Regions from separate parts of the Streptomyces sp. MUSC 14 genome, predicted to be linked through region 2. Evidence: riboswitches for the same ligand, from Rfam matches in the RefSeq annotation. Region 2 holds a riboswitch; each other region holds the start of a gene.
What was found. Region 2 has a riboswitch for S-adenosylmethionine ahead of BIV25_RS12795 (aminotransferase class V-fold PLP-dependent enzyme). Riboswitches for the same ligand answer to the same signal wherever they lie in the genome.
Positions count from the first base shown of each region.

Region 1: another riboswitch for S-adenosylmethionine. It lies ahead of BIV25_RS54350 (putative leader peptide); the one in region 2 lies ahead of BIV25_RS12795 (aminotransferase class V-fold PLP-dependent enzyme).
Region 3: another riboswitch for S-adenosylmethionine. It lies ahead of thrC (threonine synthase); the one in region 2 lies ahead of BIV25_RS12795 (aminotransferase class V-fold PLP-dependent enzyme).

Region 1 is NZ_MLYN01000023.1:152,469-162,540, forward strand. It holds gene BIV25_RS14895 (ABC transporter ATP-binding protein) at 1-214, opposite strand, end outside; gene BIV25_RS14900 (ABC transporter permease) at 211-1,026, opposite strand; gene BIV25_RS14905 (TauD/TfdA family dioxygenase) at 1,101-1,997, opposite strand; gene BIV25_RS14910 (LLM class flavin-dependent oxidoreductase) at 2,880-3,986, shown strand; gene BIV25_RS14915 (NtaA/DmoA family FMN-dependent monooxygenase) at 3,983-5,383, shown strand; partial or broken gene BIV25_RS14920 (TIGR03564 family F420-dependent LLM class oxidoreductase) at 5,488-6,407, shown strand; gene BIV25_RS14925 (DUF1684 domain-containing protein) at 6,469-7,293, shown strand; SAM riboswitch class IV at 7,384-7,497, shown strand; gene BIV25_RS54350 (putative leader peptide) at 7,532-7,648, shown strand; gene BIV25_RS14930 (ABC transporter substrate-binding protein) at 7,901-9,466, shown strand; gene BIV25_RS14935 (ABC transporter permease) at 9,470-10,072, shown strand, end outside.
Region 2 is NZ_MLYN01000021.1:47,890-57,961, reverse strand. It holds gene BIV25_RS12825 (NlpC/P60 family protein) at 1-226, opposite strand, end outside; gene BIV25_RS12820 (C40 family peptidase) at 511-1,545, opposite strand; gene BIV25_RS12815 (NYN domain-containing protein) at 1,766-3,109, opposite strand; gene BIV25_RS12810 (hypothetical protein) at 3,148-3,387, opposite strand; gene BIV25_RS12805 (rhomboid family intramembrane serine protease) at 3,542-4,285, shown strand; gene BIV25_RS12800 (Lrp/AsnC family transcriptional regulator) at 4,282-4,563, shown strand; gene BIV25_RS12795 (aminotransferase class V-fold PLP-dependent enzyme) at 4,600-5,961, opposite strand; SAM riboswitch class IV at 6,106-6,222, opposite strand; gene trpD (anthranilate phosphoribosyltransferase) at 6,288-7,361, opposite strand; gene BIV25_RS12785 (cytochrome bc complex cytochrome b subunit) at 7,488-9,125, opposite strand; gene BIV25_RS12780 (ubiquinol-cytochrome c reductase iron-sulfur subunit) at 9,122-10,072, opposite strand, start outside.
Region 3 is NZ_MLYN01000022.1:89,305-99,376, reverse strand. It holds gene groL (chaperonin GroEL) at 1-235, opposite strand, end outside; gene BIV25_RS13575 (cold-shock protein) at 557-760, opposite strand; gene BIV25_RS13570 (MoaD/ThiS family protein) at 1,192-1,467, opposite strand; gene thrC (threonine synthase) at 1,464-2,747, opposite strand; SAM riboswitch class I at 2,765-2,912, opposite strand; gene BIV25_RS13560 (glucosyl-3-phosphoglycerate synthase) at 3,097-4,041, shown strand; gene BIV25_RS13555 (trehalose-6-phosphate synthase) at 4,138-5,577, shown strand; gene otsB (trehalose-phosphatase) at 5,565-6,413, opposite strand; gene BIV25_RS13545 (DUF3263 domain-containing protein) at 6,531-6,755, opposite strand; gene BIV25_RS13540 (extracellular solute-binding protein) at 6,772-8,022, opposite strand; gene BIV25_RS13535 (ROK family protein) at 8,176-9,123, shown strand; gene nagA (N-acetylglucosamine-6-phosphate deacetylase) at 9,123-10,072, shown strand, end outside.

The DNA.
Region 1 (10,072 bases), on a different contig from region 2:
CCACGCGCCCTCCGTCGGGCCCGTCCAGTCCGGCGAGCAGCCGCAGAAGGGTGCTCTTGCCGCAGCCCGAGGGGCCGAGCAGAATCACCAACTCCTCGTCGGCGACGGTGAGGTCGAGGTGGTCGAGCACCACCCGGTCACCGAACCGACGGACCACCTGCTCGACGACGACTCCGGTCTGCCGACGGGGCTCCGTCGCGATCGTGCTGCTCATGACGCCTCATAACTGGGTCGCCACCGCAGCAGCACCCGCTCGAGAGCCCGGACGAACTGGTCGGCGAGCAGACCGAGGAGCGAGTAGATCACCAGCCCCACGAAGACCTGGTTGGTCTGCAGATAGGTCTGCCCCTGAGTGATGAGGAAGCCAAGTCCCTGGTTCGCGTTGACCGTTTCGGCTGCGACCAGGCCCAGGACGCTGTACGCGAGGGAGAACCGGAGGCCAACGAGGAACCCCGGCAGGGCCCCGGGCACCAGAACCCGCGTCACCAGGCGCCAGGTGCCCGCGCCCGTCGTCCGCGCCATCTCGATCAGCCGCTGGTCCACGCCCCGGATCGCGGCGAACAAATTGAGATACATCGGCACGCCGGCACCGAAGGAGATCAGCAGCACCTTCGTGAGTTCGTCGATGCCGAACCACACGATCATCAGCGGAAGCACGGCCAGGAGGGGGATCGTGTTGAGTACCTGCACGAGGCCGTTGAACAGATACTCACCGCTGCGCAGCAGCCCGCCCAGCACGCCGGTGACGATCCCCACCGTCAGACCGATCGCCAGACCGATGCCGGCCCGCTGCAGCGAAATGGCCACATCGGGTCCGAGGACGCCCTGTTGCCACAGATCGGCGGCTGACTTCACGATCGAGGTCGGCGCCGGGGCGTAGGTCTTCGACACCGCTCCGGCCCGGGCGAGCACCTCCCAGGCGATGAGGATCGCGACCGGAGTCGTGTAGATGCCCAGCGGCCAGCGCAGGCGCTCGCGGAGTGTGCGCAGCAGCGTCCTTCGGCCGGCGTCGCGCGGGAGGAACACCTCGCGTTCCCGCGCGTTCGTCGTCCCGGGGTCCGGGCCCCTCACGGCGGCCGGTGCCGGGATGCGGACCTCGGTCATGCCGCCACCGCCAGCACGCTGCTGTAGTGCGAGGCGTCGCCGCGGAGTTGCTCACTGCGGCGGCCGTCGACACCGGTCGGCACCTCGCCCGCGACCGTCACCCGGTTGAGGCGGCGCGGGTGGTCGTCGTAGTTGTCCGCCCCGTAGTGCTGGGTGATCCGGTTGTCGAAGATCAGCAGCTGGTCTCGGGACCACCTCCAGCGCAGGATGTTCTCCGGACGCGTTACGTACGACTGGAAGATGCGCAGCAGATCGGCCGAGTCGCTGCCCGACAGGCCGACGATCCGCTTGGCGAACCCGCCGATGAACAACCCGCGTTCGCCCGTCAGCGGATGCACCCGCACGACCGGGTGCTCGGCCTCGTAGGGCGTCGAGACGAAGATGCGGTCGTACTCCTGCTGTTCGGTGGTCGCGGCTGCGGGGCGCGCGTAGTCGTACTGGTTGGTGTGTACGACGCGCAGCGTGTCGGCGAGGGCGCGCAGCGGTTCGGGGAGGTCGCGGTAGGCCGCGGCGGCGTTGGCGATGAGGGTCTCGCCGCCGTAGGGCGGGATCACGACGGACCGGAGCGTGGTCAGCTGCGGCGGGTTGACAACGAAGGTGACGTCCGTGTGCCATGCGTTGGCTTTGGAGGTCTCGCTGTCGACGGCGAGCACGTTCGTCGTGCCGTCTGCCGCCGGCACGTTCGGATGAGCGGTCGTCAGCTCGCCGAACCACCCGGCCACACGCTCCTGGTCGGCGTTGTCGAGCCGCACGTCGTCGAACACGATCGCCTTGTGCTCGTTGAGGGCGTCTCGGAGCGTGTTGATCGTCGAGAAGTCCGGCGGCGCCGCGAGGCCGACGCCTTCGACGACTGCGCCGATACGGCCGGTGAGCTTACGGATGGACGGAGGCATGAGGGGGTCCCTCCCGGACGGATGGGCACACCAAGGCGTGCCGGGCAGCGGGATGAAGGCGCTGGTAGCGCGCAGGACTGATCGGCCCGGCACGCGGAACGCCGAATCGGCCGGGCCGGCGAGAAAAAGCATGGTCGCAGGACCGCTACGGCCGCGTTCTCAGCGACCCAGTCGGCGTACGCGAAGAGGCTCCCGGCTCATACGAAGCGGAGAGCTCACAGGAGGTGGATACGACGATCCGGTGGGGAAGCATCGCAGTGCGGGCGGTTTCCGCCTCAGCCCGGCGCGCGCCGGCTACGCACACCGGCCAATGCCAGCGACCACTTGCCGGGTCAGCGACAACAAAACGCGCTGGAGACGTGCGCCAGATCAATGTGGCGCCGCCGGGTCAGGTCCACGCGCGGGTTCATGGGACGGGAGTTCAGCAGACGGCCACCACGTTGGTCAATGCTTTCCCGGACAGGTCTTGCATTGCGGACACACAGAACCTCTGCGCTTGTCGACGGCCGCCGCTCGGTACTGCTCGCCCACCGTCGCCGACAGCCGCACCGGATCCGCTGAGTCGAGGCGCAAAAAGGCACGCAGGCGTCCCAGCGGTGAGACGCCCCTCCGCCATGTTCGACCTTGACACTCGCAGGGGCGGACGGCGTACGTTGAAATGGAGGTTCCTGACAGCCGGAGGCTTTGATGCACGTACCGGGCGCGGCACCGCGCGTTGCGTGCACCGGTGCACGGCTCATCACCCGGCGGCATGTCGACTACTGCCGAACCTCCTCCGCCGTCTGTCCTTCCGTACACGCCTGACCCCTGGCGGCCGTTCCGTCGGCTGTCTCGTCGTGGCCCTGTGGCCGCGAGTCCTCGTGTTTCCCGGAAGGAACCCCATTGACCGGCCCCGCCCTGCACGTCGCCGTCGAGATCGACGGCGACGGCGCCCACCCCGCGGCCTGGCGCCGCGCCGCCCACTCCCCCGATCAGTTGCTCACACGGCGCCGCGTGGCGCAGGTCGCCGCCATCGCCGAGAACGCCGGGTTCACCCTGATCACCCTGGTTGACGGCGCGCTGCCGCCCGGCGCCTCACCGGATCCGGTGGGCCGTATCGGCGCGGTGGAGCGGGCGGCCTTCGTCGCAGCGTCCACGAGCACCATCGGGATCGCGCCCGTCGTCCCGGTCACGTATGCCGAACCCTTCCATGTCTCCAGCCAGTTGGCGTCCCTGGACCACATCTCCGCCGGTCGCGCCGGATGGGTGGTGACGGAGGAGGAGCGTCCGGAGGCGGCCCGTGTCTGGGGACGGCCCCTGATCGCCGATGCCGCCGCGCGGGTCCGGGAGTCCCGCGACGGCGTGGAGGTGGTCCGCGCACTGTGGGACTCGTGGGAGGACGACGCGGTCATCCGGTCGGTGGCCACCAGCCGCTACCTCGACCGCGAGCGGCTGCACTACATCGACTTCACGGGCGAGACGTATGCCGTCAAGGGTCCGTCGATCGTGCCGCGCCCGCCTCAGGGGCAGCTGGTCGTCCTGGGCCGGCCGGACCAGGTTCCCGCCGCACAGCTCGACGTCGCTCTCGTCGAGGGGCGCGACCTCGCGTCGGTCGCCACGGCCGCTGCCGCCGCCGGTACGCCCCGCGTCTTCGCCGAGGTCGACGTGGCGCTGGACACCCCTCAGGCCACGGCCGCCGAGCGCGTCGCCGACCTGGAACGGCACGCGGCGTGGAGCGACCGGGGAAGGCTCCGGCACATCGGTCCCGCAGATCAACTCGTCGCACTCCTAGGTGAATTGAGCCGTCACGTCGACGGCGTACGGCTGCATCCGCTGGTGCTGGACGAGGACCTGCGCGTCCTCTCCCGCCTTGTGCTGCCGGCCCTGTCCGAGCGACGCCTCGTCACCCGTCCGCTGCTTGGTACGTCCCTGCGCTCGGCCCTGGGTCTGGAGCGCCCCGCCAATCGCTTCGCCGCCGCGGCCGTGGCCGCCCAGGAGGACGCCCGATGACCCGCACCGATCCCCTCGACGTCCCCCGGCCGCACGCCCAGCTCCACTTCGGGGTGTTCTTCCAGGGCGTCAACCACTGGACCATCTGGTCCGCCCCCGACAGCGGCTCGCAGATCGACCCCGCCTCCTTCCAACGAGTCGCCCAGACCGCCGAACGCGGCTTGTTCGACGCGTTCTTCCTCGGCGAGGGGCTGCGGCTGCGCGAGGTCGACGGCAGGATCCACGATCTCGACGTGGCCGGACGGCCGGACGCCATCACCCAGCTCGCGGCACTGGCCGCGGTCACCCGCCGTATCGGCCTGGTCTCCACCTCCAACTCCACCTTCAACGAACCCGCCGATCTGGCCCGCCGCCTGTCCGGCCTCGACTTGCTCTCCGAAGGCCGCGCCGGCTGGAACGTGGTGACCACGGACAACGCCTGGACCGGTGCCAACTTCCGCCGCGGCGGCTACCTCGACCACGCCGACCGCTACCACCGCGCCGAGGAGTTCCTCACCGTGGCCCGCGCGCTCTGGGACGGCTGGGCGGACGGAGCCGTCGCCGACTCCACAGAAGCGCCCGCCTGGTCGGCGCCCGGTGCCGTACAGCAAGTGCGCCATCGCGGGCCGCAGTTCGATGTCGACCTCGCCCCGACGCTGCCGCGCAGCGCCCAGGGCCACCCCGTGATCTTCCAGGCCGGGGACTCCGGCGAGGGACGCGATTTCGCCGCCCGCAACGCCGACGTCATCTTCTCCGCGCACGGCAACGACTTCGACGACGCACTGGCCTTCGCCGACGACATCCGGCGCCGGCTGCGGGCGGTCGGCCGGCCCGACGACGACCTGCGGATCCTGCCGGGCACCGAGATCATCCTCGGCGCCACCGAGGAGGAGGCCCGGGAGAAGAAGCGCTGGATCCGGCTCCAACAGGTCACCCCGGCCACGGCGTTGGGGATCGCCGGGCTGCTGTGGGGCATCGACCTCTCCGGCCGCGACGCCGACGGGCCACTGCCGAAGGAGGAGCCGGTCGTCACCGAGAACGACGGCTCCTTCGGCGCCCGACGCATCACCGACCCGCGGGTGGTCGTGGCCGAATGGCGGGCGAAAGCGGAGGCACACGGCTGGTCGCTGCGCGAGACCGTCATCGCGCTCGGCCCGCAGCGCGGGCACGTCGGCACCCCGTCCGGCCTGGCCGACAAATTCGCCCACTTCGTGCGGCACGGCGCGATCGACGGCTTCAACGTCACGCCGTACCTCATCCCCGACGGCCTCGACGACATCGTCGAACTGCTCGTCCCGGAAATGCAGGAACGCGGGGTCTACCGCACCGAGTACACCGGCACCACCCTGCGCGAGAACCTCGGCCTGCGCGAACCCCTCACGCACCGGTCCGCGCGGGACCGACGGCAGGCGGGCTGAGCACCGGGACGGCCCTTCCACTCAGGACTGAGTACACATGACTGACAAGAAGCTGTCACACGCGGACCGGAATGCGGGTCCGGCCGACGCCCGTTCCGACTGACATGACTGTTGGAGTAGCGCTCAACGCGTCCGGCGCGCCGAACCAGGTCGATGCCACCGTACAACTGGCCCAGGAAGCAGCGGAGTTCGCTCTCACGTCGGCCTGGTTCGGGCAGACCTTCGGCGCGGACTCATCCCAGCTCGCGGCGATCGTCGGGCGGGAAGTGCCCGGACTGCAGGTCGGCACCTCCGCGATCCCCGTCTTCGGCCGCCACCCGCTGCTGGTCTCCAGCCAGGCCCAGACCGCCCAGGCCGCGACCCACGGCCGCTACCACCTCGGCCTGGCCCTGGGCACGAAACTGCTGACGGAGACCGGCTTCGGCCTGCTTTTCGAACGCCCCATCGCCCGGCTGCGTGAATTCCTCACCGCCCTAAGGCAGTTGACCGAGACCGACACGGCCGACTTCCACGGCGAGCTCACCGCGACCACCCGTTCCCGGCGCGGGTACCGGGCGCCGAGAACGGCGTCCCCCTGCTGGTCGCCGCGGTGGGGCCGCAGGCTCTGCGGGTCAGCGGTGAGCTGGCGGACGGGATCCTGCCCTACCTGGCGGGACCGCGCGCCCTGGCGGACCACATCGTGCCCGCCCTGACCGCCGCGGCCGAGGCCGCCGGCCGCCCCGCGCCCAGGATCGTGGCCCTGGTGCCCGGCGTGGTCACCGACGACGTGGACGCGGTGCGTGCCAAGGCCACCGAGAACCTCGCGTTCTACGAACAGATCCCGTCCTACGCCCGGGTCATCGAACTCTCCGGCGGCCGGCGGGCCGCCGACCTGGCCGTGATCGGCGACGAGAAGACCGTCGAGGCCGGGGTACGGCGTTACCGCGACGCCGGCGCAACCGAGGTCGTGTCCTCGGGCACCGAGATCGCGGGAGAAGCCGACCGCCGTCGCACCTGGCGACTCCTCGGCGAACTGGCCCGCTGAGCACGCTGGTCGAACCGACGGCCCGGCCGGCCCCCTGCACCCCCGTGACGAAGGAGAACCCATGACCACCGAGGCCACCACAACAGACCTCCACGCCTTCACCGAGAACTGGCTGGAGTGGTACCGCGCCCAGGAGGCCCGGCTCGCCGACCCGCACGGGTTCCTGGCGATCACCGGCCAGCACTGGCTCGACGACCGGCCCCAGCGCTTCCCGGACGCGCCCGGCGCATGGCGCACCGGCACCGACGGGGTCGTCGTGGACCTCGACGACGGCGAGGAACTGGTCGTCGACGGAACGCCGGTGCACGGTGAACACCGCTTCGGCTTGCTTCCCGAACGCGGTGGCGTCAACGCCGTCTGGGCAGACGCCGTCATCGAGGTCGCCCGGCGCGGCGGGCACGACATCGTGCGCCCGCGGCACCCGGACGCGCCGTTGCGCACGGCCTTCACCGGAACGCCCGCCTACGCCCCCGACCCACGCTGGGCGGTGACGGGCCGCTACATCCCCTTCGACACGCCACGACCAACCACCGTGGGCGCCGCGATCGAGGGCCTTGAGCATGTCTACGACGCTCCGGGCCGGGTCGAGTTCGAGCTGGACGGGCGCCGGCTGTCACTCACCGCGTTCCCGGGACACGGCCTGGGTCGGCTGATGGTGCTGTTCACCGACGCGACCTCCGGGGTCACCACCTACGCCGCCAACCGCTCCCTGTCCCTGGAGCCGCCCGCCGCCGACGGCACGGTCGTCCTGGACTTCAACCGCGCCGCGAACCTGCCGTGCGCCTACACGGACCTCGCCACCTGCCCGCTGCCCCCGGCCGAGAACCGGCTGCCGGTGGCAATCGAGGCCGGCCAGAAGATCCCCCGCGAACGCGGCGGCTCCTGAGCCGGACGCACTTGCGCCCCCGAACTGCCCTGACAGGGCGTTCTTTTGCGCCATTGACGTACGACAAGACCGCTCCGTACGATCACGAACGGCATTGAGTGTCAGCGTCAAGCCCTGGCTCGCTGACCGGCAACCCTCCCGCGCGGTGGGGTGCTCCAGGTGAAAGCCCGGCGGGATCACCGACGATCTCCGCAAGCGCGTGGCCCCGTGACCGGGGCCGGACATGTGGAGGACAGCTATGCGGCACGGTGGTGACCTCAGCGCCCGTTTCGCCGGCGCCACCGTTTTCTCCCGGCTGTCGCGTCGGCGCCACATCGACCTCAAGCGCTCGACCAGCTGTCTCTGTCAGGCCTGACGGGCCTTTTCGCCGCTGGTCGCAGTCCGACAGGAGTCCTCGCCGCGTCCGTCTGCGCCTGATCCCCGATTTCCCCTGATCCCCGTCTGCACAGCGTTCCCCCGGCGTCGGCATCGCACCGACCGGGGCCGCACGCCCACGCACGGCCGTGTCCCGTACCACCACCGTGCCTGGTGACACGAGTAGGAGAAGCCCTCCGTGATTGCACTTTCCCATGTCAGAAACTCTCGGTGGGCGGCGCTGACCGCCCTTGTGACCACCAGCGCTCTGCTCACCGCCTGCGGATCGGGCGGCGGCGAAGCAGGCAGCGGCACCGGGCGGCCCAAGTCCGGCGGTACCCTGGCCTTCGCGGTGGGTTCGGACTCCGGCTGCGTGGATCCGCAGCAGGTCGCCAGCAACGAGACCATCTACTCGGTGCGCCAGATCGTGGACTCCTTGACGGACCAGGACCCGAAGACTGGCAAGATCGTGCCGTGGCTGGCGAAGAGCTGGGACGTCAGCTCCGACGCCACGACGTTCACCTTCCATCTGCGCTCGGGCGTCACTTTCAGCGACGGATCGAAACTGACCGCGCAGGTAGTCAAGGACAACTTCGACGCGGTGCCGAAGCTCGGTGCCCTGGGCACTCTCGCCGAGGGCTACCTGAGCGGCGTCAAGAGCACCACGGTGGTCGACCCGCTCACCGTGAAGGTGGCCTTCAGCCAGCCCAACGCCCAGTTCCTGCAGGCTACTTCGACGCACTCGCTCGGCATCGAGTCCTCGGCCAGCGCGAAGAAGACCCCACAGCAGAAGTGCAGTGAGGGCGTGATCGGTTCCGGGCCTTTCGTGCTGAAGCAGTACGTGCAGAACCAGTCGCTCACCCTCGCCAAGCGCACCGGATACGCCTGGGGTTCCGCGCTGTGGACCAAGAAGGGTGAGGCGTACCTGGACAAGCTGGTGTTCAAGGTCGTACCGGAGGCGGGCGTACGGGCGGGCAGTCTCCAGTCCGGCCAGGTGGACGCGATCAGCAGCGTCGGCAAGGCCAACGAGGCGGCGCTCAAGGGCGGTCAGGTCACTCTCCAGCGACGGGCCAACCCCGGCGTGGTGTTCGGTCTGGGCCTCAACAACTCACGGCTGGATCTCAAGGACGCCAAGGTGCGCCAGGCGATCCTCTGCGCCATCGACCGGCAGCAGATCGCCGACACCGTGTTCCCGACCGGCACCAAGCCGGCGACCAGCGTCCTCGCGCACACCACGCCCGACTACGCCGACCTCGCCTCCGGTCTGACCTTCGACGCGGCCAAGGCCAAGTCCCTACTGGATGCGGCGGGTTGGAAGACCGGAAGCGACGGCATCCGCGCCAAGGACGGCCAGAAGCTGAGCCTGACCATCAAGTGGTTCCCCAACGCGGCCACCAACCAGCCCGCGCTGGAGCTGATCCAGGAGCAGCTCAAGGCCGCCGGTGTCGACGTGGCCCTCAAGCAGCTCCAGGTCACGCAGTTCGCCCCGACACTCCAGTCGGGAGACTTCGACGCGGTGTGGGGGAACGTGACCCGTGCCGACCCCGACATCCTGCGCAGCTCCTTCTCCACCAAGCTGGCCAACTTCTACCACCTGCGCCCGAGCTCCCTCGACACGGCGCTGTCCGGGCAGGCCGCGACCGTCGAGGCGGCCAGGCGCAGTCAACTCGTCACCCAGGCACAGCAGTTGATGGTACAGAACGCCTACTACGTGCCGGTCGTGGAGCTCCAGACCCAGCTGGGGGTGTCGAAGAAGGTACACGACCTGAACTTCGATGCTTCCAGCCGTCTCCAGCTGCACGACACCTGGATCGGTTAGCTCATGCGCCGCTATGTGATCAAACGGCTCGCGCAGGCGGTCGGCGTGCTGTGGGCGGCATACACGGTCTCGTTCCTGGTGCTGGACTATCTGCCGGGCGACCCGGTCACGGCGATGGCCAGTGCCGGGATGGACTCGGGGCAGGTCGACCCGAAGCAGATCGCCGCCCTGCGGCACGAGTACGGCTTCGACAAGCCGGTACTGGTGCAGTACGCCGACTACCTGGGGCGGGCGGTGCGCGGGGACTTCGGCGACTCGGTGTCCACCGGTCGCCCGGTCACCTCGACGCTGGCCGACGCGCTGCCGCAGACCCTCCAGCTGACCTGCGCGGCACTGCTGCTCGCAGTGGTCCTCGGCGGCGGTCTGGCGGTGCTGGCGACCTACACCGCTCGGCGCTGGCTGCGGCAGCTGCTGCTGTCACTGCCGCCGGTGGGGGTGTCCGTCCCGACGTTCTGGGTGGGGCTGCTGCTCGTCGAGACGTTCTCCTTCCGGCTGCGCTGGTTCCCCGCGTTCGGCAACGACGGCCTGATGGGGCTGGTGCTGCCTGCCCTGACACTGGCGGTGCCGACCGGCGCGCAGATCGCCCAGGTGCTCGCCAAGAGCCTG
Region 2 (10,072 bases):
CGTGCACCTCGCGGCGCAGCGCGTCGGTCTGCTCCTGGGCCTTGTCGAAGGCCTGGGTCGCCTGCTCGGCCTCCTGGTAGAGGCGGTCCACCTCGGCACGGGTGTCGGCGTGCGGTGCCGCGTGCGCGGGTACGGCGCCGAGCCCGGTGGCTGCGGCGGACAGGACACACAGGGCGGCGGCGCCCCGGTGGAATCCGGAGGAGGCAAGGCGGCGGTGAGACCCCACGGCGGTCCTTCTGCAGGCGGACAGATACCGCTCCCCCGGCGCCTGGGGACGGGGAGGCCCCGGCGTCGGGGGAGCGCGCCAGACAGTAGCCGTACGCGAGGGGCCGGACCAAAGCCCCGGAGGGCAACATACGCTGACGCCCCGCCGCTGACGCAGGTCACCGGCGGGGCGAGGAGTCAGTTCCGGTCCCGGGGATTCGCCCGTTCGGGCGCCCGGCGTCCGCGTTTCGCAGCGGGTCCGCGGGGGTGCGCCGGGTTATCCGGCCCGGTCACCCGGAGGGATGATCAGACCCGCACGCCGAACTGGAACGGCATGTCCGCCATGGCCTCGTAGCGGACCACGGCACCGGTGTGCGGGGCGTGCAGCACGGTGCCGTTTCCGGCGTAGATGCCGACGTGGTGGATGTCGCCGTAGAAGAAGACCAGGTCGCCGACCTGCAGGTCGCTCTCCGAGCTGATCCGGGTGCCTATGGTGGCCTGCTCCTGGGAGGTGCGCGGGATGGAGACGCCGGCCTGGGCGTAGGCCCAGGAGGTCAGGCCCGAGCAGTCGTAGGAGGCGGTGCCGGTGGCGCCGTAGACGTACGGCTTGCCGATCTGCGTCTGAGCGGCGGCGAAGGCGGCCGCGGCCAAGCCGGAGGCGGGCTTGCTGTTGCCGAGGTCGATCCGGGAGCTGGCGGAGCGGTCGGCGCGCTGCTGCTGATCGGCCAGCTGCTGCTTCTCCTTGGCCGTCAGGGTGTTGAGCAGCTTCTGCGCGTCGGCGAGCTTGGCCTGGACGTCGTTCTTGTTCTGCTCCAGCTGGGCGCGGGTGGCGGAGAGGTCCTTGAGCTTCTCGCTGGCCTCGGCCCGCTCCTGGGCCAGTTCGCGCTGTTTGTCCTGGATCTTCTTCAGCGCGTCGACCTGCTGGGCGCTCAACTGGTCGAGCGTGGAGGCCTTGTCGAGGAAGTTGTCCGGGTTGGAGGACAGGAAGAGCTGGACCGAGGGGTCGATGCCGCCGGAGCGGTACTGCGAGGTGGCCAGCGAACCCAGGCTGTCGCGCAGCTTGTTGAGGTCCTGCTGACCCCGCGCGACATTGTCCTGGATGGTGGATATCTCCTTTTGCAGCTTCTGCTGCTTCTCCTTCGCCCCGTCGTACTTCTCGGAGGCCTGCTCGGCCTTCGAGTAGAGGTCGTCGACCTTGGCCTTGACCTGGTCCTTGCTGAGCTTCTCGCTCGGCGCGGCATTGGCGGCGTTCGCGCTCAGCACGACGGCTGCGGCGGCTGCGGTGGTCAGCACGGTCACGCGGGCGCGACTCTGCTGCTTGGGTCGACGGTGGGACGCCACGGGGGACGAACTCCTTCGTGTGAGTGAGTGAGTGATCACCCGTTCGGAGGTTCGAGCCCTGACCCTAGTGACCCGCTCGTGATCAGTTCAAATCCCAACGGCAAAAAATCCCGTCACTCTATGCATTCTTTGCACACAATTCACGGGGCGTGAGACGCGGTTGACCCTACGTCGCACGAAGATCATGCCAATTCGGGCATTGGGTATACCCGTTGAACCTTCAGGACAGTCGCTTCAGAAGCACCGCAGACGCGACCGGTCGGGCACCCGCCTTGGCGACGCCGTCGGCCACCTCACGGTCGGTGGAGGCGACGATCACCGGACGGCCCGGCGGCTCCGCGCGCACGAGTTGCCGGATCAGCTCGTCGGCCGTCACGCCCGGCTTCGAGAACAGCACCCGCACGCCGCGCGGCGGTGCGAGCAGCACGGGCGCGGCCAGCTCGGCGCCGTCGAAGACACACGTCACCTCGGCGCCGGTCTGCGCGGCGAGCGCCGAGAGCTGGCCGAGGAGCCGCAGCCGCTGCTTCTCCAGCGGCATCTGCGGATAGCCGGTCTTGGTGACGTTGTAGCCGTCGACCACCAGATGCGCCTGCGGCAGCGCGAGCAACTGGTCGAGAATGGCCGGATCGTGCTCGGACAGGGCCCGGGCCGCGATGTCCTTCGGGGTCATCCGGCCCGGCTCGACGGCGTCCACGGTCTCGGCCGGCCGCACGGACACCGGCGGCAGGGCGAGCTCGCGCCGCAGGCCCTGCGCGGCGTCCAGCAGGGTGTCCAGCAACAGCCGTACCCGCATGTCCTCCACACTGCGGCCCTCGCGGGCGGCGCGCCGGGTGGCCTCCAGGGCCGCCTCCGCCTCGCCGAGCCGGGCCTTGAGCCGCCGCGACTCGCTCTCGGCGGCCGACACCTGCGTCTGCGCCTCGGCCCGTACGGCGTCCATCTCGGTCTGCGCCTTGCGCAGAGCCGCCTCGCCGCGCTTGACGTCGCTGTGGGCGGCCCGGAGCTTGCGGTGCAGCGACTCCGCCTCCTTCTTCGCCGACTCCAGCTCCACGCGCAGCCGTTCGGCCTCGGCGCGGGTGTGCTCGCGGGCGTGCGCCAGCTCGGCGCGCAGCCGCTCCAGCTCGACCCGGCTCTCCTCGTCCGCCCGCTCGGCGTCCGCGCGCTGGGCCTCCTCACCGGCCGCGGCGACCAGCTTCACCCAGCCCGCCGGGCGCAGTACGTAGGCCGCGGCCGCCACGTCGAGCGGGTCCGCGGCCGGAGGCGGGGAGCCGGAGTCGAGGGCGCCGGCGAGTTCCGGCTGCGCCTCTCTGAGCTTCTCCCCGATCCGCTGCCGGAACAGCGGATCGGTCTCCAGCGCCGCCGCCATCGCGTTTCCGGCGAACTTGGCCCGGCGATTGGGGGTGAACCGGGCGTACTGCCGCAATTGGGCGGGCAATTCGGACAGGGTGAGACCGCCGAAGCCGTCCGAGACGATCTGCACGACCCGCCGGCGCACGCCGTCGGGCAGCGGACGGTCAAGCACCTCGGCGGTGCCGTCGCCCGGCCCCCCGCCTGCGGTCTCCACCATCCGTCACACCCCAATGCCTCTACGGGGCCGCCTCCCTCTCAGGAGTCGGCGCCCGGCCTGTCCACGAGCTCCACCTGGTCCACCGCGTTGCACCAGCGGCAGCGCACCGATTCGATGGTCTCACTGACCACCTCGCGCTCCTCCACCGTCGGGTCCCCGGCCAGATCGAGATGGACGTACTCGACGACCTTCGACGAACGGGTCACGTCGAACCGGGTCAGGTTGCCGCACAGGGTGCAGCGCCACCGGGTGGTCGCGGTCGGCAGGGGAACCGTCATCGTGGCAGTCCGCTTCCTTCTCGTGCTCTGTTGTGCGCCGTCGGCCGACGCGTGTGGCCGTAACCCTACGGCCTGGCAGGGACTCGCCGCCCGTCCGTCCGCGACGGCGAGGCGGTCTGTCGGCATGCGTCCCCTTACGTCATGCTCTGTGTTCATGATCAGCGAGTGGAGCACGACGGCCGGCCGGACTCTCAGAGCGGTGCGGGGCGCCTCGGCACCCGTCACCTACGGGCTCATCGCGCTGTGCAGCCTGATCTTCGCGCTCGGCCCGGCCTCGGGGCTCACCCCCGGCTACGGCTCCGCGGAGGGCCTCGCGGCCGCCCAGCAGGCCTACTTCCGGCACTGGGGCGTGGTGCCGGCCGAGTTGTTCGACGGGCCGGCCCGCGAGCTCCTCACGCCCGCCACGGCCCTGTTCGTGCACGGCAACTGGGTCCATCTGCTCGGCAACATGCTGTTCCTCTTCGTCTTCGGGGCGATGACGGAGGAGCGGATGGGCCGGATCGAGTTCACCCTGTTCTACGCCGGATGCGGCTATCTGGCCCTGCTGGGGTACGCGCTCGCCAACGCCGACTCCGCACAGTCGCTGGTGGGCGCCTCGGGCGCCATCTCGGCGGTCCTCGGCGCGTTCCTGTATCTCTTCCCCCGGGCCCGGGTGACCAGTCTGCTGCCGTTCCTCCTCTTCGTGCCGCTGCGGTTCCCCGCCTGGGTCGTGCTGCCGTTCTGGGTGGCGGTGCAGTGGGCGGCGGCGAGCCAGGCCTCCGAGGGGCCCGGGGTGGCGTATCTGGCGCACCTGGTGGGGTTCGGGCTGGGCTTCCTCTACGCGTGGGTGCGCTACGGGCGTGGGACTAGAGTGAAGTGCACCCCAGCTCCGGCCCCCGAGGGAGAGAACCAGCCGTGATCACCGCGATCGTCCTCATCAAGACCAGCGTGGACCGGATCCCCGAGATCGCGGAGCAGATCGCTTCGCTGGAGTCGGTGAGCGAGGTCTTCTCCGTCACCGGTACCTACGACCTGATCGCGATGGTCCGGGTGCGCCGGCACGATGACCTCGCCGATGTCATCCCGGGACGGATCAGCAAGATTCCCGGCGTCGAGGGCACGGACACGCATGTGGCGTTCCGGACGTACTCCCAGCACGACCTTGAGGCGGCGTTCTCCATCGGGCTGGAGAGCTGACCGGACGGACGCCGCCTCGGCCGGAGGGCCGGACCCTCACACCGCCGGGACGCAGCGGCCGTCCTCCGTGCGGTACTGCCACTTGGCACCCTCGGTCACCAGTTCCCGCACGGCGGTCACGAAGCGCTCGACGTGCTCGTCCGGCGTGCCCGCGCCGAAGCTGACGCGGATGGCGTTGAGGGACTTCTCGCCGGGGGCCGCCTCCGGAGCGCCGCACTCGCCCTGGGTCTGGGGGTCGCTGCCGAGCAGGGTGCGGACCAGGGGGTGGGCGCAGAAGAGGCCGTCACGGACGCCGATGCCGTACTCGGCGGAGAGCGCGGCGGCGAAGTGGGAGCTGTTCCAGCCCGCCACCACGAAGGAGAGCACGCCGACCCGCGGGGCGTCGTCGCCGAACAGGGACAGCACCCTCACCTGCGGCACCTCGGCCAGACCCGCGCGGACCTTCGCGATCAGGTGCTCCTCACGGGCCACCAGGTTCTCCCAGCCGGCCTCGGCGAGCGCCTTGCAGGCCGACGCGATGGAGTAGGCGCCGATGACGTTCGGGGAGCCCGCCTCGTGCCGGGCGGCGCTCTCGTGCCACTCCACGGCCACCGACCCGTCAGGCCGCCGGGTGACCGTGCGGCTGGCGCCGCCGCCCGCGAGGTACGGCTCGGCCGCGCGCAGCCAGTCGGCGCGGCCCGCGAGGACGCCGGAGCCGAAGGGGGCGTACAGCTTGTGCCCGGAGAAGGCGACCCAGTCGACGTCCAGGTCGCGCACGTCCACCCGGTGGTGCGGGGCCAGCTGGGCGGCGTCCAGGACGATCCGGGCGCCGTGGGCGTGTGCGGCGGCGGCGAGCTCGCGCACCGGCCACAGCTCGCCGGTGACGTTGGAGGCGCCGGTGACGCAGACCAGGGCCGGGCCGTACGGGTCGCGGTCGGCGAGAGCCCGCTCCAGGGTCTCGACGGCCTGGCGCGGGGTGCGCGGCGCGTCGAGGTAGGTGACCCGCGCGTCCTGCCAGGGCAGCAGGGAGGCGTGGTGCTCGGTCTCGAAGACGAAGACCTGGCAGCCGGCGGGCAGGGCGCGGGCGAGCAGGTTGAGCGAGTCCGTGGTCGAGCGGGTGAAGACCACCTGGTCGTCGGCGCGGCAGCCGAGGAACTCGGCGACCGTCCTGCGGGCGTTCTCGAACAGGTCGGTCGAGAGCTGCGAGAGGTAGCCGGCACCGCGGTGGACGCTGCCGTAGTACGGCGCGTAGGCGGCGACGTCGTCCCAGACGCGCTGGAGCGCGGGGGCGCTGGCCGCGTAGTCGAGCGCCGCGTAGGTGACTTCGCCTCCGGTCACGAGCGGGACGGTGACATCCCGTCCCAGAACGGGCAGCGGGGCACAAACGGACTGGGCAGCGGCGACGGCGGAGACAGACATGGGTGGACTCCCGTGAGGACGTACGGCAGCAAGGCGTACGGAAAGAAGAGAAAGAGGGGGTGCGGAGGCGGGGCTCGGCGGCCCTATCGCATTCGCTTGCTCACGGAAGGCTCCTCGACGACCAGGACCCCTGGTTTGCCGAGGGGTCCGCGCTTGCCGTGGACCTCGCTGCCCACGACCTGGTCCTCACCCGGGGCACCCCGCCACGGACGGAGGGTTGCCGGACAGTCGGCCGGGGCCTCATGACTGTCACTCATGACCTGGTTCAGGAAACTACGTCAACTGATCGTCGTCCCGCAACCCTGGTCCGGATCGCGGGACGCTCGTCATGACCGCTGTGCGTTGGTCGCCGCCACCCAGCGCTCCAGCGCCCCCTTCGCCGCACCCGAGTCGATGGACTCGACGGCCCGGGCCATACCGGCGCCGAGCTGTTCGGCGAGCGGGGCGTCCGTCGGGTCCAGGGCGACGAGGGCCGCCGCCGAGTTCAGTACGACGGCGTCCCGCACCGGGCCCCGCTCGCCGTCCAGCAGCCGCCGGGCCACGTCCGCGTTGTGGGCCGGGTCGCCGCCGCGCAGGGCCTCCACGGGGACGAGGCCGATGCCCACCTCGCGGGGGTCGAAGACCTCCTCGGTGACCTTGCCGTCCCGCACGACCCAGACATGGGACGTGGCCGTCGTCGTCAGCTCGTCCAGGCCGTCGTCACCGCGGAAGACCAGCGCGGAGTTGCCGCGCTCCGCGAGCACGCCGGCGACGATCGGCGCCTCCCGCGCGACGGCCACGCCGACCGCCTGGGACCGCACCTTCGCCGGGTTGGTGAGGGGGCCGAGCAGGTTGAAGACCGTCCGGATGCCCAACTGGCCGCGGGCGGCGCCGACATGACGCAGCGCCGGATGGAACTTGACGGCGAAGCAGAAGGTGATGCCGGCCTCCTCGGCGACCTCGGCCACCCGCCGGGGCGTGAGGTCGAGGTTGACGCCCAGCTTCTCCAGGACGTCGGAGGCCCCGGAGGCGGAGGAGGCGGCGCGGTTGCCGTGCTTCACGACCTTGGCGCCGGTACCGGCGACGACCAGCGAGGACATCGTGGAGATGTTCACCGTCCGCGCCCCGTCGCCGCCCGTGCCGACGATGTCGACGGTGCGGCCCGGCACCTCGATCACGTTCGCGTGCTCGTACATCGTGCGGACGAGGCCGGTGATCTCCTCGACCGTCTGTCCCTTGGCCCGCAGGGCCACCGCGAACCCGGCGATCTGGGCGTCGGTCGCCTCGCCGCGCATGATCCGGTCCATGGCCCAGGCGGTGTCGTCGGCGGACAGGTTCTCGCCGTTCAGCAGGCCGTTCAGCAGGACGGGCCAGGAGCGGCCCGCCGCGGTGTCGCCTCCAGCGGGGGTCACAGCGCTCATGGTCGCTCCTGAGTGTCGTACCTGCGAATTCGTCGGTCGATCCCACCCTATCGGCCCCGGGACACGGCGAAGGGCCCCGTCCGCAAGCCGGACGGGGCCCCTCAGCGTGGTGTGGCGACGCGGTGATCAGTGGTGGCCGTGGCCGCTCGCGATCTCCTTGTACTCGTCGACGGTCGGCTTCGGGATCTGGCTGTCCTCGCCGTAGTAGGCGTCGGACAGCTTGGCCCGCAGCTTCTCCGAGGCCCCGACCTTGCGCTGGACCCCGTTCTCGTCGACCACCGGACCGATCTCGGCCGGCTCGTACTGCTTGTGCGCGGTGAGCGTGTGCAGCTGCTCCTGGCTGAGCGGCTCGTGCACCTCGATGAACTCACCGTGCGGCAGCCGCTTGATGATGCCGGTCTCGCGACCGTGCAGCACCTTCTCGCGGTCGCGGCGCTGGAGGCCCAGGCAGATCCGCTTGGTGACGATGAACGCGATGACCGGACCGACGAAGAAGAAGATCCGGACGAACCAGGTCACGGCGTTGATCGACAGGTGGAAGTGCGTGGCCCACAGGTCGTTGCCGCCGCCCACGAGCGTGATCATGTACATCGTGACCCAGGCGACACCCAGACCGGTACGGGTCGGGGCGTTGCGCGGGCGGTCCAGGATGTGGTGCTCGCTCTTGTCGCCGGTGACCCAGGACTCGATGAACGGGTAGACCGCCATCGCCGCCAGGACCACGCCGAAGAGCACGAGCGGGATGAACACACCCAGGACGAGTGTGTGACCCCAGATGTTGATCTCCCAGCCCGGCATGAAGCGGATCAGACCCTCGGCGAAGCCCATGTACCAGTCGGGCTGGGCGCCGGTGGACACCTGGTCCGGACGGTAGGGGCCCATGGCCCAGATCGGGTTGATCTGGGCGATCGCCGCGATGAACGCGATGACACCGAAGACCAGGAAGAAGAAGCCTCCGGCCTTGGCCATGTAGACCGGCAGCAGCGGCATGCCGACGACGTTCTTCTCGGTCTTTCCGGGACCCGCGAACTGCGTGTGCTTGTGGTAGAAGACCAGGATCAGGTGGCCCACCATCAGGCCGAGCATGATGCCCGGCAGCAGCAGGATGTGGATGGAGTAGAACCGGGCCACGAAGTCGTGGCCGGGGAACTCCCCGCCGAAGAGGAACATCGAGATGTACGTGCCGACGATCGGCATGGACAGGATCGCGCCCTCGGTGAAGCGGACACCGGTGCCGGAGAGCAGGTCGTCCGGGAGCGAGTAACCGGTGAAGCCGGTGAACATGCCCAGGGCGAACAGCAGGAAGCCGAACAGCCAGTTGATCTCACGCGGCTTGCGGAAAGCGCCGGTGAAGAACACGCGCATCATGTGCACGAACATGCCGGCGAGGAAGATCAGCGCGGCCCAGTGGTGGATCTGCCGCATGAGCAGACCACCGCGCACGTCGAAGGAGATGTGCAGGGTCGAGTTGAACGCCTCGGACATCAGCTGTCCCTGGAGCGGGACATACGAGCCGTGGTACACGACCTCGTTCATCGACGGGTGGAAGAACAGTGTCAGATAGACACCCGTCAGGATGATGATGATGAAGCTGTACATGCACACTTCGCCCAACATGAACGACCAGTGGTCGGGGAAGATCTTGCGCATGTTGCTCTTGGCCAGGGAGTAGATCCCCAGTCGGCCGTCGACCCAGTCGGCGACGCGCTCGCCGGCCGGGGCGTCCCCGCGTGCGCGGGAGGGTTCGTTCGCTGCAGTACTCATCCGCGCTCCCAGAATGCAGGACCGACGGGCTCCTCGAAGTCGCCGAGCGCTTCGAGGTAACCATCGCTGTCCACGCCGATGCGCAGCTGCGGCAGGGCGTGGCCGGCGGGACCGAAGATCACTCGGGCGCCGTCGGAGAGGTCGAAGGTGGACTGGTGGCACGGGCACAGCACGTGGTGCGTCTGCTGCTCGTACAGCGAGATCGGGCAGCCGACGTGGGTGCAGATCTTCGAGAAGGCGACGATGCCCTGGTGCGACCAGTCGAGCTCGCGCTTGTCCTTGATGTTGTCCGGCTGGAGCCGGACGATCATCAGGGCCGCCTTGGCGATCTCGTTCTGGAAGTCCTCGTTGGTCTCCTCCAGGCCGTCGGGCTTGGCGAAGGTGAGCGAGCCGACCGCGACGTCCTCGGGGCGCAGCGGCTGGTTCGTGTTCACGTTGACCAGGCGCTTGCCCTTGGCCCACATGGTGTGCCGCAGCTTGTCCTTCGGCGCGGGGCCGAGACCGCCGAGCAGGAAGACACCGGAGAGCGGCACCATGGCCATCGCGCCGAACATCGTGTTGCGGATCAGCTTGCGGCGGCCGAAGCCGGACTCGGCGGCGCCCTGGCGGAAGTCGGCCATGACCTTCGCGCGCACCTCGGGCGAGGCCTCGATCGCGTGCCGGTCGTCGGCGACCTCCACGTCGGACATCAGGGTGCGGGCCCAGTGGACCGCGCCCGCGCCGATGCAGAACAGCGCCAGGGCGAGCGAGACACCCAGCGCGAAGTTCAGCGCGCTGATGTGACCGATCGGGAAGACGAAGATCGACTTGGTGTGCGGGATCGCCAGGTACGAGGCGATGAAGGCGACGGTGGCCAGCATCGACACCGTGAACAGCAGGGCGACGACGCGCTCGGACCGCTTGGCGGCCCGCTCGTCGATGTCCTGGATCCGGTGCTCGTGCGGGGG
Region 3 (10,072 bases), on a different contig from region 2:
TCTTGGCGACTTCCTTGACCAGCTCGGCGCCGATCTTCTCGTACGGGTCCTCGAGCTCGATCTCCTTGGCGATGGAGACACCATCGTTGGTGATCGTGGGGGCGCCCCACTTCTTCTCGAGGACGACGTTGCGACCCTTGGGGCCGAGCGTCACCTTGACGGCGTCCGCGAGCTGGTTCATGCCGCGCTCGAGGCCGCGCCGCGCCTCCTCGTCGAACGCGATGATCTTGGCCATGTGAAGTGGTCCCTCCAGGACTGGGGGTGATTCCTTCGGACCGCGCCCGCGCCCGCGACGGACGGCTCGCCGGCCTGTGGTTCCTTGCCCCACGTGGCCTGCGGGCCTCACCGACCCGGTCCTTCTTTGTCACTCTCACCTTCAGAGTGCTAACGCCAATGATTAGCACTCGCCCCTGTCGAGTGCAAGCGCCTTCGGGGGGTCGGGGCGCGCGCTCAGCCACCCGCGAACAGAGGATCAGGGCGGCGCCGAACGGGGCAGCCGGGCACAGCGAAGGGCCCGCACCCCTCGCGAGGTGCAGGCCCTTCGGACAAAAAACGTTCAGGCGCTGAGGCGAACCATGTCGGCCTGCGGGCCCTTCTGGCCCTGCGAGATCTCGAACTCCACCCGCTGCCCCTCTTCCAGGGTGCGGTAGCCGTCCATCTGAATGGCGCTGTAATGGACGAAGACGTCCGCACCACCGTCGACCGCGATGAAGCCGTACCCCTTCTCCGCGTTGAACCACTTGACGGTGCCCTGAGCCATGCCTAACTCCCCTATTACTGGCCCTTGCACAGATCCACACTTCGCGGACCCGGGTCAGACCTCACCCCCCATCGGTCGGGGGCGTGCGCCGGAACGCGTCGACCGCGGCTGAATGTATCTGTCCAACTGCCGTCTGCAACAGGTCAATCGGACGAGAAATCTGGACGACGACGGTCCGGAATCTACCTAAAATACGGCCGAATCCAGGGCAAGTCGGGCCGTACAAAATGGAACAAAAGCCGCAGAAAGCCCGCACAGTTTGGCTACTTCTTATCGGGCTTGCGATGCGGAATCCGGGACCTCGACCTTCCGGTCCGGAACGCGTTCCCCAACTGTACCGCGCTCAATCACACTGAATGGCCCCCTCCGCTTCTCTCACGGAGGAGGCCATTCGATGAACAATCGGTAACCGCGGTTACCGACGGTAATGATCAGCCGCCGGCGACCGCCGGAATGATGGAGACACCGGCGCCGTCCGGGGTCGCGGTTTCCAGGCCCTGTTCGAAGCGCACGTCGTCGTCATTGACGTACACGTTCACGAACCGGCGCAGCTTGCCCTGGTCGTCCAGGACCCGGGCGGCGATCCCGGTGTGGTTCTTCTCCAGGTCCTCGATGACCTGGGCGAGGGTCGCGCCCTCGGCGGCGACCTCGGCCTGGCCGCCGGTGTAGGTGCGCAGGATGGTGGGGATGCGAACGGTCACGCTCATGCGAGGCCAGCCTCTCGGAAGGAGTCCAGGGTCGGACGGATGGTGGCGGTGAGACCCGTGCCGGCCACCGCGTCGAGGGTCTTCAGGCCGTCGCCGGTGTTGAGGACGACCGTGGTCTTCGTCGGGTCCAGGACACCGGCCTCGACCAGCTTGCGGGTGACGCCGACCGTCACGCCGCCCGCCGTCTCGGCGAAGATGCCCTCGGTGCGGGCCAGCAGCTTGATCGCGTCGACGACTTCCTCGTCCGTCACGTCCTCCACCGCACCGCCGGTGCGGCGGGCGATGTCCAGCACGTACGGCCCGTCGGCCGGGTTGCCGATGGCGAGGGACTTGGCGATGGTGTTCGGCTTCTGCGGGCGGACCACGTCGTGCCCGGCCTTGAAGGCCGTCGACACCGGCGAGCAGCCCTCGGCCTGCGCACCGAAGATCTTGTACGGCCTGTCCTCGACCAGCCCGAGCCCGATCAGCTCCTTCAGCCCCTTGTCGATCTTCGTCAGCTGGGAGCCGGAGGCGATCGGGATCACGATCTGGTCCGGCAGCCGCCAGCCGAGCTGCTCGCAGATCTCGTACGCCAGCGTCTTGGAGCCCTCGGCGTAGTACGGCCGCAGGTTGACGTTGACGAAGCCCCAGCCCTCGCCGGCCGGGTCGCCGATCAGCTCGGAGCAGAAGCGGTTCACGTCGTCGTAGTTGCCCTCGATGCCGACGAGCTCGCCGCCGTAGACCGCGGCCATGACGATCTTGCCCTGCTCCAGGTCGTGCGGGATGAACACGCAGGAGCGGAAGCCGGCGCGGGCGGCGGCGGCGCCGACGGCACCGGCCAGGTTGCCCGTGGAGGAGCAGGACAGGGTGGTGAAGCCGAAGGCGCGGGCGGCCTCCAGGGCCTGGGCGACGACGCGGTCCTTGAAGGAGTGCGTCGGGTTGCCGGAGTCGTCCTTGACGAACAGGCCACCGGTGATGCCCAGTTCGCGGGCGAGGTTGTCGGCCTTGACGAGCTTGGTCCAGCCGGGGTTGATGTTCGGCTTGTCGGCGACGTCGGCCGGGACGGGCAGCAGGGGGGCGTACCGCCAGATGTTCGCGGGGCCGGCCTCGATGCGGGCCCGCAGTTCCTCGGTGCCGTAGGCCGAGAAGTCGTAGGCGATCTCCAGCGGGCCGAAACACTCCTCGCACGCGAAGACCGGGCCGAGCGGGACACGGTGACCGCACTCGCGACAGCTCAGCGCCGCGGCCGGACCGAGGTCGACGGGGGAGGTGGAGGTGCTTGCAACTGTCTGCACAGCCATGGAGGCGAGGCCCTTTCTCCTCATCTTCCTCACGACGCATCTCGCCGTGAGACGGATTTGGCACCTTCCCTAGCCGGGAGCCTCGCCACGTCAACGTGACAAGAACCGACTGGAGGGTTGCCGGGGCTTCATCGGGCCGTGTCCCTCTGCCCCTCTGGATGAGCGGTATGCGGTTGTATGAGCAGTTGTACGCACGAATCGTGCTGCGCGCGCGACCCCGACATGCGATGGTCACCGGCGTTGTTCAAGACTGTAACCGAAGGCCAGGACAGTTGAGATAGTCGTCCGAACCGCGAGATGGATCACACAGCCACCACCTGTGATCACGAACAGTGAGGAGCCGCAGAGCGTGCTGGAAGAAGTAGAGCGCTGGCTGGCCACCCACTCCTGGTCCGTGACCGACCGCCCGCTCCAGCGGATACTGGCCGCCAAGCAGCGTACGGGGCAGACGATCAGCGTCGTGCTGCCCGCGCTCGACGAGGAGGAGACCGTCGGCGACATCGTCACGGTCATCCGGCGCGAGCTGGTCGAGCGGGTCCCGCTCGTCGACGAGCTCGTCGTCGTCGACTCCGGCTCCACCGACCGCACCTCCGAGGTGGCCGCCGCCGCGGGCGCCCGGGTCGTCCACCGGGACACGATCCTGCCGCGCATCCCGGCCGTCCCCGGCAAGGGCGAGGTGCTGTGGCGCTCGCTCCTCGTGACCCGCGGCGACATCATCTGCTTCGTCGACGCCGACCTGCGCGAGTTCTCCGCCGACTTCGTCTCCGGCATCGTCGGCCCCCTCCTCACCGACCCCGGGATCTCGCTGGTGAAGGCCATGTACGACCGTCCGCTCGCCGGTGCCGCCGGGCAGGGCGGCCGGGTCACCGAGCTGATGGCCCGCCCGCTGCTCAACATGCACTGGCCGCAGCTGGCCGGATTCGTGCAGCCGCTGGGCGGCGAGTACGCGGCCCGGCGCGGCCTGCTGGAACAGCTCCCCTTCCCCGTCGGCTACGGCGTGGAACTGGGCATGCTGGTGGACGCGCTGCATCTGGCGGGGCTGGACGCCCTCGCCCAGGTGGACGTCGGGGTCCGCAAGCACCGGCACCAGGACGGGCAGGCTCTCGGCCGGATGGCCGCCGCGATCTACCGCACCGCCCAGCTCCGGCTGGCCCGGGGCCATCTGATCCGCCCCGCCCTGACCCAGTTCGAACGGGACGAGGACGGCTTCGCGCCACGGACGTACTCCGTGGACACCGAGGAACGGCCGCCGATGGTGGAGATCGCGGAGTACGCCGAGCGCCGGGTGGCGTGAGGGGGTGGCCTGACTTCGCCGGTGCTTCGTATACGGCGAGGGCGTCGGGCGTGGCCGTACGTTTGAGCGTTTCCGGGCCGGGCTAGGTTGAGGACCATGGCTTCCACCGGTGGTGCCGAGGTGTTGGTCGCGTCCAATCGCGGCCCGGTTTCGTACACGCTCGACGCGGACGGCGAGGGCGGCTCGCTGCGGGCCAGGCGGGGCGGCGGGGGGCTGGTCTCGGGGCTGTCGGCCATCGGCTCGGACGCCCGTGCCGTCTGGGTGTGCGCGGCGCTCGGTGACGGCGACCGGGAGGCCGTACGGCAGGCGGGCGGCGGGCTGCTGCCGGACGGGGACACCGGCGGGCAGCGGGTGCGGATGCTGGACATCGACCCGGCCGTGCACGCCGACGCGTACAACGGCATCGCCAACTCCGTGCTCTGGTTCGTCCACCACATGCTGTACCAGACCCCGCTGGAACCGGTCTTCGACGCGGAGTTCCGCCGGCAGTGGGCGTCGTACGAGGCCTACAACCGCGCGTTCGCCGAGGCACTGGCCGAGGAGGCCGCCGAGGGGGCGGCCGTACTGGTGCAGGACTACCACCTGTGCCTCGCGCCCGGCATGCTCCGCGGCCTCCGCCCCGACCTGCGCATCGGCCACTTCTCGCACACCCCCTGGGCCCCGCCGGACTACTTCCGCCTGCTGCCCGACGACATCGCCGCCGCCCTGCTGAACGGCATGCTGGGCGCGGACCGGGCGGCCTTCCTGACCCGGCGCTGGGCGGACGCGTTCACGGCGTGCTGCACGGCGGTGCTGGGTCCCGACAGCCTCTCGGGTACGGCGATCGGAGTGCACGGGCTCGGCGCGGACGCGGACTTCCTGCGCGAGCGGGCGCACCGGCCGGACGTGGCCGAACGGATGGCCGCGCTGCGGGCGGAGATCGGCGCGGGTCGCCGGACGATCGTCCGGGTGGACCGCACCGAGCTGTCCAAGAACATCGTGCGCGGACTGCTGGCGTACCGGCAGCTGCTCGACGACCACCCCGAGTGGCGCGAGAACGTCGTCCACGTGGCGTTCGCGTACCCGTCCCGGCAGGACCTCGCGGTGTACCGGGACTACACGGCCGAGGTGCAGCGGGTCGCCGACGACATCAACTCCCGCTACGGGACGGCTGGTTGGACCCCGGTCGTGCTCCACGTCAAGGACGACTTCGCGCGCTCACTGGCCGCGTACCGCCTCGCCGACGTCGCTCTGGTCAACCCCATCCGGGACGGCATGAACCTGGTCGCCAAGGAGGTGCCGGTGCTCTCCGAGGAGGGCTGCGCGCTGGTGCTGTCACGGGAGGCCGGGGCGTACGAGGAGCTGCGCGCCGACGCGTTCACGGTGAACCCCTACGACGTACTGGAGACCGCGCGCGCCCTGCACGAGGCGCTGTCGCTGGGGCCGGAGGAGCGGGCGGACCGCGCCAAGAGACTGGCGACGGCGGCCACCGCGCTGCCCCCGGCCCAGTGGTTCATGGACCAGCTGCGGGCGCTGGAGGAACGTCAGCCGGGCTGATCGGCTGCCAGCTGATCGGCGAGGGCGCCCAGCAGGTGTACGACGCCGGCGGGGCCGTCGACGACCACGTCGGCCCGCTCCGCCAGTTCCGTGACCTCGCTGCTGCCGCTGCACACCAGGAGGCCGGGGACGCCGTCGGCGCGGAGCCGTTCGACGGCGGCGTAGGCGGGGAGGTCGCCGAGGTCGTCGCCGGCGTAGAGGACCGAGCCGGCGCCGGTCCTGCGGACGTACTCGGCGAGGGCGACGCCCTTGTCCATGCCGGGCGGGCGCAGTTCCAGGACCAGGCGGCCGGGTTCCACGACCAGGCCGTGGCGGGTGGCGAGGTCGGTGAGGGGGCCGCGCAGGGTCTCGAAGGCTGCCTCCGGGTCGGTGGCGCGGCGGGTGTGGACGGCGACGGCCCGCCCCTTCTCCTCGATCCAGGTGCCGGGCCAGGCGCCGGCGCGGTCCAGGACGCCCGGCAGCTCGGCGCGGACGGCGGCGACGCCGGGGTGCGGGGCGGGGGCGGTGACCGTGCCGGTGACGGCGTCCCAGCGTTCGGCGCCGTAGTGGCCGAGGACGGTGAGGTGGTCCAGGCCCGGGACACCGGCGAAGCCGCCGTAGCGGACGGCGACACCGGCGGGGCGGCCGGTGATCACGGCGACGGCGGCGACCTTGGGGGCGAGCCGGGCGAGGGCCGGTACGGCGTCGGGGTGGGCGCGGGCCTGCTCGGGGTCGGCGACGATGGGGGCGAGGGTGCCGTCGAAGTCGAGACCGACGATCGCGGTGCGCGGCTTCGCGAGGAGCGCGGCGAGTCCGTCCCGGCCGGGCTGGGTCTGCGGGGTCGGCAGAGGGTCCATGGACCGACACTATCCAGCACGGCCCGCTGTCACTCCTGGGGCTCCGCCCCAGACCCCGCCACGCCCACCCGCCGGGCCTGCCGGGACCGCGCGCAACCGGTGGGTGAGTGGGCAGAGTCAGCGGGAGGAGCGGTGCTGGTCGCGGACTCGGCGCAGGCGGTTGACCGTCACCGGGTCGTGGGCCAGGGCACGTTCGTCGTCCAGGAGGGAGTTCAGGAGTTGGTAGTAGCGGACCGGGGCCAGGTCGAGTTCCTCTCGGATGGCCCGTTCCTTCGCACCGGGGCCTGCGAAGCTCCGGCGCTCGAGCGCGAGGATCGACTTTTCCCGGGTGCCCAGTTCCATGAAGTCACCGTAGCGCTCAGTTCTTCGCGCTGCTGTCCGCCGCCGTGGCCGTCGCCTGGAGCCGGGTGAGGACGCCGGAGGGGTCGCCGCCGGGCGCGACGGCCTGGCCGATGTTCTGCTTCACGGCCGCGGCGACCGCCGCCCAGGACGTCTTGCCGACCGGGTACAGCTCGGAGGTGGGCAGCTGGTCCAGGAAGGGGTGCAGGGCCTTGTCGGGGGCGGCGTCCGACGCGCTCATCGCCGTCGAGGCGGAGCCCGTGACCGGCAGCAGCCCGTAGTCGCGGGAGAAGGCGAGGACGTTCTTCTCGCTGTAGACGAAGTTCAGGAAGTCGCCGACCTGGTCGCGGTGGCCGTTCTGCTTGAACGCCATCATCCAGTCGGCCACGCCCATCGCCGCCCGCGGCGTGCCGGTGCGCCCCGGCATCGGCACCATCCCGAACTGCACGCCCTTCTGCTGCGCCTGCTGGATCAGCGTGGGGTGCCCGTTGAGCATGCCGACCTGGCCGTTCGCGAACGCGGCGAAGGCGTCCGCGCGGTTGAGCCTGCCGGGCGCGACCGGCCCGGTCAGGCCCTTGCCGACCAGGTCGTCCTTGAGCCAGGTGAAGGTGTCCACGTTCTGCGCGGAGTCGATGGTGTAGGTGCCGACGTCGTCGGTGTAGCCGTTGCCGCCGTCGGAGCCGGCCCCGCTCAGCAGCCACTGCATCGTCTCCGCCTGGGCCTCCTCGGGCCCGAGCGGCAGCGCGACCGGGTACTTCACGCCCTTGTCCTTGAGCGCCTTGGCGTCCGAGGCCAGCTCGTCCCAGGTGGTGGGCGGGGTGGTGATGCCGGCCTTGGCGAAAAGGGTCTTGTTGTAGAAGAGCACGCGCGTGGAGGCTCCGAAGGGGATGCCGTACTGCGTGTGGTTCCACTGGCCCGCGTCGGAGAGCTGGGAGAGGAAGTCGGCCTGCGTGCGGATGGTGAGGAGGTCGGAGGCCGGGTAGAGCTTGCCGGCGGCCGCGTAGTCGGCGTAGGCGCCGATCTGGGCGAGATCGGGAGCGTGGCCGTCGGCCACCATCTCCTTCACCTTGGCGTCGACGTCGTTCCAGGAGTAGACGCTGACCTCGACCTTCACGCCGGAGTGCTGGGCCTCGTACGCCTGGACAACGCTGTCCCAGTACTTCTTGGAGCTGTTCTTGGGGGAGTCGCCGTAGTCGGCGGCCACGAGTCTGAGGGTCACGCCGGACGAACCCGTGCTCCCGCAGCCCCCCAGGAGCGCCGTCATGCCCATGGCAGAAACTGCCGCGATCGTTCCTGCCGTACCCCGACGCACCCTCAACGCCCCAACCCTGCCGTCTGACCGTTCAATATATGGACACATAAGGTCTACACCACGTGAGTGGACTAGACCTCTCGCGGGTACGCGGGCCACACTAGGGCCGTGGTGAGACATGTCATCGCCCTCGACGTGGGCGGTACCGGGATGAAGGCCGCCCTCGTCGGCGACGACGGCGAGCTGCTCCACCGCGCCCGCCGCGCCACCGGCCGCGAGCGCGGACCGGACGCGGTGGTGGCGACGATCCTCGACTTCGCCGCCGAACTGCGCGCGTACGGCGTCGAGCGCTACGGCACCCCCGCGCGCGCCGCCGGCATCGCGGTCCCCGGCATCGTCGACGAGGAGCGGGGCATCGCCGCCTACGCCGCCAACCTCGGCTGGCGCGACGTACCCCTGCGCGCCCTGCTCGCCGAGCGGCTCGGCATCCCCGTCGCCCTCGGGCACGACGTGCGCACCGGCGGGCTCGCCGAGGGCCGGATCGGCGCGGGCAAGGGCGCCGACCGGTTCCTGTTCGTCCCGCTCGGCACCGGGATCGCGGGTGCCATCGGCATCGACGGCCGGGTCGAGGCGGGCGCGCACGGCTTCGCCGGCGAGATCGGGCATGTCGTCGTACGGCCGTCCGGCACCCCCTGCCCGTGCGGGCAGCACGGCTGTCTGGAGCGGTACGCCTCCGCGTCCGCCGTCAGCGAGGCCTGGGCGGCGGCCTGCGGGGACCCGGACGCGGACGCGGCCGACTGCGCGAAGGCCGTCGCGTCCGGTGACCCGAACGCCGTCCGGGTCTGGCAGCGGGCGGTGGACGCCCTGGCCGACGGCCTGGTCACCGCGCTCACCCTGCTGGACCCGCGCACACTGATCATCGGTGGCGGTCTGGCCGAGGCGGGGGAAGTGTTGTTCTCACCGCTGCGCGACGCCGTCCGGCGCCGGGTCACCTTCCAGAGACTGCCGGCCATCGTCCCCGCCGCCCTCGGCGACACGGCGGGCTGCCTGGGCGCGGGCCTGCTGGCCCGCGACCTGCTCACCACCACCACTTCTACGACTCCGGAGGTAGGCGCCTGATGGCTCCCAGCTTGGTTCTCACAGGTGCTCGGGTGGTGCTGCCCGGCGGAGTGGTGGACGACGGGCGCGTGTCCGTGGAGGGTACGAGGATCACGGCGACGGCCGCCGAGAGCGCCCGTGCCGTCGACCTCAGCGGCCACTGGGTCCTCCCCGGCTTCGTGGACATCCACAACCACGGCGGCGGCGGAGCCTCCTTCTCCGGCACGGCCGAGGACGTCCTCACGGCGATCCACACCCACCGCACCCACGGCACCACCACCCTGGTGGCCTCCACCGTCACCGACGAGATGGACCTCCTGGCGACGCAGGCCGGGCTGCTGAGCGAGCTGGCCGAGCAGGGCGAGATCGCCGGCATCCACTTCGAGGGGCCGTTCATCTCGCCGTGCCGCAAGGGCGCGCACTCCGAGGAGCTGCTGCGCGACCCGGACCCGGCCGAGGTCCGCAAGCTGATCGACGCGGCGCGCGGCAAGGCGAAGATGGTCACCCTCGCCACCGAACTGCCCGGCGGCGTCGACTCCGTACGGCTGCTCGCCGAGCACGGCGTGATCGCGGCCGTCGGGCACACGGACGCGACGTACGAGCAGACGGTCGAGGCGATCGACGCGGGCGCCACGGTCGCCACCCACCTCTTCAACGCGATGCCCCCGGTCGGCCACCGCTCCCCCGGCCCGATCACGGCCCTGCTGGAGGACGAGCGGGTCACGGTCGAGCTGATCAACGACGGCACGCACCTCCACCCCGCCGCGCTGGAGCTGGCCTTCCACCACGCGGGCGCCTCCCGCGTCGCCTTCATCACGGACGCCATGGACGCGGCCGGCGCCGGTGACGGCCGCTATCTGCTCGGCCCGCTGGAGGTCGAGGTCAGCGAGGGCGTGGCCCGGCTGGTGCACGGCGGTTCGATCGCGGGCTCCACGCTGACCCTGGACCGCGCGTTCCGGCGGGCGGTGAC